Regions from separate parts of the Arthrobacter sp. efr-133-TYG-120 genome, predicted to be linked through region 1. Evidence: predicted binding sites of a transcription regulator. Region 1 holds the regulator's gene; the other holds the start of a gene.
The links. Region 1 encodes HspR, which represses chaperone genes until heat shock. Its sites were predicted from a motif close to AAGTTGAGTCNNNNNGACTCAACTT; they were not measured.
Positions count from the first base shown of each region.

Region 2: clpB (ATP-dependent chaperone ClpB) is a predicted target of HspR. The motif match lies at 1,843-1,867, and genes of this name have one in related genera.

Region 1 is NZ_JARVRI010000035.1:44,824-48,227, reverse strand. It holds gene QRN51_RS18590 (bifunctional salicylyl-CoA 5-hydroxylase/oxidoreductase) at 1-1,032, shown strand, start outside; gene QRN51_RS18585 (CG0192-related protein) at 1,043-1,678, shown strand; gene QRN51_RS18580 (heat shock protein transcriptional repressor HspR) at 1,683-2,105, opposite strand; gene QRN51_RS18575 (DnaJ C-terminal domain-containing protein) at 2,135-3,097, opposite strand.
Region 2 is NZ_JARVRI010000044.1:27,670-31,073, forward strand. It holds gene QRN51_RS22170 (DUF4031 domain-containing protein) at 1-747, opposite strand, end outside; gene QRN51_RS22175 (SRPBCC family protein) at 764-1,231, opposite strand; gene QRN51_RS22180 (YciI family protein) at 1,338-1,676, opposite strand; gene clpB (ATP-dependent chaperone ClpB) at 1,904-3,404, shown strand, end outside.

The DNA.
Region 1 (3,404 bases):
GAGAGCGGGCGGATCACCCCCGGCTGCACCGGCCTGTACACGGACGGCCAGCGCGAGAGCTGGAAGGAAATCGTGGACTTCGTCCACGCTCGCTCGACAGCCAAGATCGGGGCCCAAATCGGACACTCCGGACGCAAGGGCTCCACCCGGCTGATGTGGGAAGGCATCGACGAACCGCTCGAATCCGGCAACTGGCAGGCCGTTGGCCCGTCGGCCCTGCCGTACGGTCCCGGCAACCAGACGCCCGTGGAACTCGACCTTGCAGGCATGAAAGCCATCAAAGCCCAGTTCGTGGAAGCTGCCCGTCGGGCCGATGAAGCAGGCTTCGACCTCCTCGAGCTCCACGCCGCGCACGGCTACCTGCTCTCCTCCTTCCTTTCGCCGGTGTCCAATCTCCGGAAGGACGAATACGGCGGTAGCGTGCAGAACCGGCTGCGGTTCCCCTTGGAAGTGTTCGACGCCGTCCGCGCGGCTTGGCCTGCCAGCAAGCCTGTGACGGTACGCATCTCCGCGACGGACTGGATCGAAGGCGGCAACACCTCGGACGACTCGCTCGACATCGCGCGGGCATTCGTGGCCCACGGCGCCGCGGGGATCGACGTCTCCACCGGCCAGGTCGCCAAGGAAGAACAACCGGCTTTCGGCCGCAGCTACCAGACTCCTTTCGCCGACCGCATCCGGCAGGAAGTTGCCGCGCCGGCGGGAGCAGCCGTCATCGCCGTCGGGGCCATCTCCAGCTACGACGACGTCAACTCCATCCTCCTTGCAGGACGGGCAGACCTCGTGGCGCTTGGCCGGACGCACCTGTTCGACCCCCAGTGGACACTCCACGCCGCAGCCGAGCAGGAATACCAGGGCCCCGGAGCGCAGTGGGTGCCTCAGTTCCGGGCGGGCCGGCGGAAACCGCCGAGCTCCCGCACGGATGCGGTGCGCCCCCGCCTGTCCCTCTTGAAAGAGCCGGAATCCGACGCCGGCAACACGCACCTACGCTGGACCCCGCAGTCTGTCTCCGCCCCCGCGCTGGCCAACTAGGCTGGACCCCATGGCTATCATCCATCAAGCAACCCTGCGTCCCAGCAAACTGGAGCTCATCGAAAGGTATTTGCGCGTCCAGCCGTGGTTTACCAAGGATGGCTCCGCGCCGCCCGAGCTGCTCGGTGCGTACCGCTTCGATGATCCGGACGGCGAAGTCGGCCTCGAAACCCACTTGGTCTCCCACGGCGGCAAGGTCTACCAGGTTCCCCTGAGCTACCGGGGTTCGGAATTGCCCCGTGCGGAGCACTCGCTGCTCGGCACCATGGAACACTCCGTGTTGGGCACGAGGTGGGTGTACGACGCCTGCACCGATCCCGTCTACGTCGCTGCCCTGGCCACCGCCATCCTCACTGGGCAGCGGGAAGCCGAACAGTTCGTGGACATGGACGGCGTGCTGGAGCCAAGGGCGAGTTCCGTCGAGGCCAAGGGCAGTGGAACCCCCGGCAGCGAAGTCCCCGCTCTGAGTCCCGCAGCGCCGATCACCGAAGGCGGCGTTACCAGCATCGACGCCGGTGAACTCACCGTCCAGGTGAACCGCGTCCTGGATCTGGGGATCCAGGATTCGGAAGATTCGGCTGCCCTTCGGGGCACGTGGGCCGGGCAGGAGGCGCCGGTGCTACTGGCGTCCCTCTCGCGGCCCTAGAGGACTACTCCCCCGGTCGCGGTCTCCACACCACAACTGCCTGGGACCGCGCCCGGGGGCGCTGCCCGCGGGCCAGGCTGACGACGTCGCCGGCTGCTCCCGCCGCGAAAACGCGGGCCTCCATGGGGCTCCGCCGCCGCTGCAGTTCCTCGCTCAACTCGGCCACGCGGAATTGCAGCGCGACCACCTGGTTTTCGAGCTCAAGGATGCGCTTGATGCCCTCAAGGGACACGCCTTCGTGGGAGAGCCGCTGGACCTCGCGCAAGCGGTCGATGTCGCGTTGGGAGTAACGCCGGGACTTGCCCGGCGCACGGCTCGGCGACACGATCCCGAGGCGGTCGTACTGGCGCAGGGTCTGCGGGTGCATGTCAGCCAGTTCGGCCGCGACGGAGATGACGAAGATCGGCTGGTTGATGTCGATGCCCATGCCTACGTCCCCTCCCATGTCTTCTACCGCTACAAGCGGGCCTTGGCGGCCAGGTCGTGGCGAGGATCGGCGTCGGCCGTGGCCGCGGCGAACGCCTTGACAGCTTCCTCGGCCTGTTTGTTGAGGTTCTGCGGGACGGAGACGTCGATCGTCACCAGCAGGTCTCCGGTGCCCTTCGAGGTCTTGACGCCTCGGCCTTTGACCCGGAGCGTCCGCCCGGAAGGCGTGCCGGCCGGGACGCGGACGGTGACAGTGTCGCCGTCAAGCGTCGGCACGTGGATGTTGGAACCCAAGGCCGCCTCGGCGAAGGTGACCGGCACATGGATCCGGATGTTGTCGCCGTCGCGGTTGAAGAAATCGTGGGGCTTGACGTTCACCGTGATGATGAGGTCCCCGTTTCCGGCTGCGCCCGGGTTGCCCTTGCCACGCTGGCGGACCTTCTGGCCGTCCCTGATGCCCGCGGGAATCTTCACGTCGATGACGTTGCCGTTGCTTTCGCGGAGGCTCACCGTGGTGCCATGAATGGAGCCTGCAAAGGAAATCGAGGTGGACGCCGTGCGGTCGCTGCCCTTTTGCGGGGCCCGCTGGAAACCGGTCTGTCCACCGCCGAAGCCACCGCCGAAGAGGTCAGCGAACTCGGGCGGGATGCCCCCGGCACCGGCAGGCTGGCGTCCGCCGCCGAAAAGCCCGCCGAACAGGTCCTCGAAGCCGCCATTGGCCGGGCCGCCGCGAGCTGCGCCCGGGGCGAAGCGTGCCCCGCCCATGGCGCGAATGGCATCGTACTGTTGGCGCTCCTCGGCATCCGAGAGCACCGAATAGGCCTCCGAGATGTCCTTGAACTTCTTCTCCGCAGCAGCATCCCCGGAATTGGTATCCGGATGGTACTTCCGCGCAAGCTTGCGGTACGCCTTCTTGATGTCAGCGTCAGAGGCGTCCTTGGCGACACCAAGGATGGCGTAAAAATCCTTCTCAACCCAGTCCTGGCTGGCCAAGGGCGTTTCCTTTCGATCTGTTCTTGCCGAGCTCTCCGCGATACATGGGCCCCCGCCCCTCCGCCGGGTGGCCAAGGATCTTCGATCCTCAGCCACCCGGCTCCGATAGGCCCGATGCCACTCCCGGGGCCCATGTATCGCTGCGAGCTTGTGGTCAACTCACCTTAGGCGAGAAAACCGCTTGAGCCGTAGCGGATGAGGGGGCCCGGGAGTGGCATCGGGCCTGCCGGAGCGTGGCGGCTTGGGTCCGTAAGGACCAAGCCGCCACGCGAAGGGGCGGGGCCCCCTCATCCGCGAAGGCGCGGTG
Region 2 (3,404 bases), on a different contig from region 1:
GAAGTCGGCATCGCTGACGTGGGCGTAGTCCTCGCGGACAGCAGCAAGGTAGCGGGCGTAAGCCGTTGGTTCCGCGCCGAGGATGGAGAGATCGGCGTCGCACAAGAGGGCGCCGAGTCGGTCTCCCGGTTCGGGGCTGTGGGTTGAGGTCAGCCTGACCAGCCGGGCAACTTCGTGGATCGTCGGTTCCGGGAGTCCCGCAAGAGCCAGGCGGTCCTCGGCCAGCCGGGCCGATTGCTCTTCGTCCTGCCCTGCGATTCCCTCGTAGACGGCGTCATGGAACCATGCGGCCAACGTCACTGAGCGCGCGGGCGGCCCGGGTTCGGTGAGGAGATCCAAGGCTTCCAGGACCGCCAGCAAATGCGTGCGGCTGTGGTATTTCCGATGGTCCTCGCCCCAGCGTTCGAGGAGCTCAAAACCCAGCTCCTCATGTCCTGGAAGAGCCGAATTCCAGCGCTCCAGCAAGGGTACGGTGAGCGCCTTGCTGCGTTGTCGGGCCGGGATCCGCAAGCCGCTCGCGATCAGTTTCCGCACCAAAATCCGGGCCTCCACGGGGATGGCGCCCGCGGACAGGAGGTCCTGGTAGCGGCGTTCCGGGACGTCGTAGTGGTCGCCATCGAAGGCACGCCCGGGAATCCCCGCGGCCCCGGCGAAAGCATGCAGTTCCTCGAGCGAGGTGTCCGAGACGAGGTGGGAAAACACGGTCCCGTGCGCGGGCCACAGCGGCGGATCAACGAAGACGGCCATGGCCAGCGCCAGGTGACTAGGAGTTTTTCCGGGTGGCTACCGCAGAGAGAGCGGTCAAACCCTTTTCGAAGTCGCCGCCCACCATCTTCTCCATGTTCATGAACAGAGCGAAGATCTTGCCGAGGCCTTTGTTCTCGCCGGTCATGGTCCAGGTGACGCGGGTGCCGTCCCCTTCGGGCACGAACGTGAACCCCGTAGGATTGACTGCCTTCATCGGCTTGGAGAACTCAAGGCGGATGTCGATCCTGCCGGGCTCCTCCGAGCCGACGATTTCCATGGTTCCGGTGCCGGCCTTGTTGTTGCCGCTCCAGGCATACTTTGCTCCGACGCCGGATTCGTTGCCGGAATAGCTCCGGTTCAGCTTGGGGTCCACGGCTTCCCACGGAGACCACTTGGTCCACTCGTGGAAGTTGTTGACGAAGGGGAAGACGTCGGCGGGTGCTGCGGGGATCAGCGCATTGCGAGTGACTGTGAAGGGTGCCATGTGCATATCGTACGGCGCTTTGCCGGGATCGTGGGCGCGGGCCGAGTGCTGCGTTCCGGCACGCAGCGCGCGGCCCGGACCCACGATTTCGACGGCGGGTGCCGCCTTACATGCCCGGGACGTCGAGCGCTTCGTAGACGGTGATCGAGGCTTCGGGGGCCATGAGGAAATGCGGGTGGCCTTCGAGGAGCTTCAGCGCTCCGTCCATGTCTTCGGCTTGGAGGACGCTGTAACCGCCCACGCTGGTCTCTGCATCGGATACTCCAGAGTTCCCAACCACTTTGCCGCCACCGAGGGGTGTGCCAAGATCGGCAAGCCCAGCGCCAGCCTTCGCGGCCCAGTCCATCCACAGCTTCATGCCTTCGGCTGCTGCCTCAGGGGAGCTGTCAGCCATCATCGATTCCGCCGATTGTGGTGCATTGTAGAGAACTACGAACTTCTTCATTGCGTGTCCTTTTTCTCATGCGCGCCCGGGGGGGTGTTCCACCCGGTCACACCTGATCCTAGGGCCAGGGAACGCAAACGGCGAGGGACTTTTCACCGTAAGCGGGGAAGGCTATGGACAGCAGTTTCGCCGTCGGCAAACATGGAGCAGGAGGGACGCTTCGCCAAAGTTGAGCATAGTAGACTCAACTTTGAGAAATAGTCATCTTTCCCGAGAGGAGCTCTTCCATGGACGTCAAATTCACCACCAAGAGCCAGGAGGCTCTTTCCGCGGCGGCCATGAACGCCTCCACCGCCGGAAATCCGCAGCTGGAGCCAGCCCACTTGCTCAAAGCCCTCATGGATCAACGCGAGGGCGTCGCGGTGGCGCTTTTGCGCGCCACTGGAGCGGACCCGGATGCCGTGAGCGTCCAGGCGAGTTCGGCCATCAAGGCCCTGCCGTCGTCGTCGGGCAGTTCAGTGCAGCAAGCGCAGCTTTCCCGCCCTTCGATGCAGGCCATCCAGGCCGCCCAGAACGAGGCCGAGAAACTCGGCGATTCCTTCGTGTCCACTGAGCACCTCCTCTTGGGGCTCTCTGCCGGTAGCGACGCCGTGGGGAAGCTATTGCGCGACGCCGGCGCCTCCCACGAAGCGCTCCTCGCCGCCTTGCCGGGTGTCCGCGGTGACCGGAAAGTTACCTCGCAAGACCCGGAAAACACCTTCCAGGCGCTTGAGAAATACGGCACGGACCTCACCGCCGTCGCGCGCTCCGGCAAGCTGGATCCCGTGATCGGGCGGGACAGCGAAATTCGCCGAGTGGTCCAGGTCCTGAGCCGCCGCACCAAGAACAACCCCGTGCTGATCGGCGAACCCGGAGTCGGCAAGACCGCCGTCGTCGAAGGCCTCGCCCAGCGCATGGTGGCAGGTGACGTCCCGGAAAGCCTGCGGGGCAAGACCCTCATCGCGCTGGACCTCGCATCCATGGTGGCCGGCGCGAAGTACCGCGGCGAATTCGAGGAACGGCTCAAGGCCGTGCTGGAGGAGATCAAGAACTCCAACGGGCAGATCGTTACGTTCATCGACGAAATCCACACTGTGGTGGGCGCCGGTGCCACCGGTGAAAGCGCCATGGACGCAGGGAACATGCTCAAGCCCATGCTGGCCCGCGGCGAGCTGCGGCTCATCGGCGCCACCACCCTGGACGAGTACCGCGAGAACGTTGAGAAGGACCCTGCCTTGGAACGCCGCTTCCAGCAGGTCTACGTGGGCGAGCCAAGCGTGGAGGACACCATCGGCATCCTCCGCGGCCTCAAGGAACGCTACGAGGCCCACCACAAGGTAGCCATCGCGGACTCCGCCCTGGTAGCCGCCGCCACGCTCTCCAACCGCTACATCTCGGGCCGTCAATTGCCGGACAAGGCCATCGACCTCGTGGATGAGGCGGCGTCCCGGCTACGCATGGAAATCGACTCGGCTCCCGAGGAAATCGACCAGCTCCGCCGTGCCGTGGACCGTCTCACCATGGAGGAATTGGCACTTGAGCGCGAGACGGATGCGGCCTCCATCGAACGCCTCGCCGCGCTCCGCGCGGACAAAGCGGACAAGAAGGAAGCCTTGGGGGCGCTGAACGCCCGCTGGGAAGCCGAGAAGGCCGGGCTCAACCGCGTGGGCGACCTCAAGGCAAAGATCGACGAATTGCGGTCCGCCGCCGAAAAGTTCCAGCGCGAGGGCGACCTTGAAGCTGCCTCGC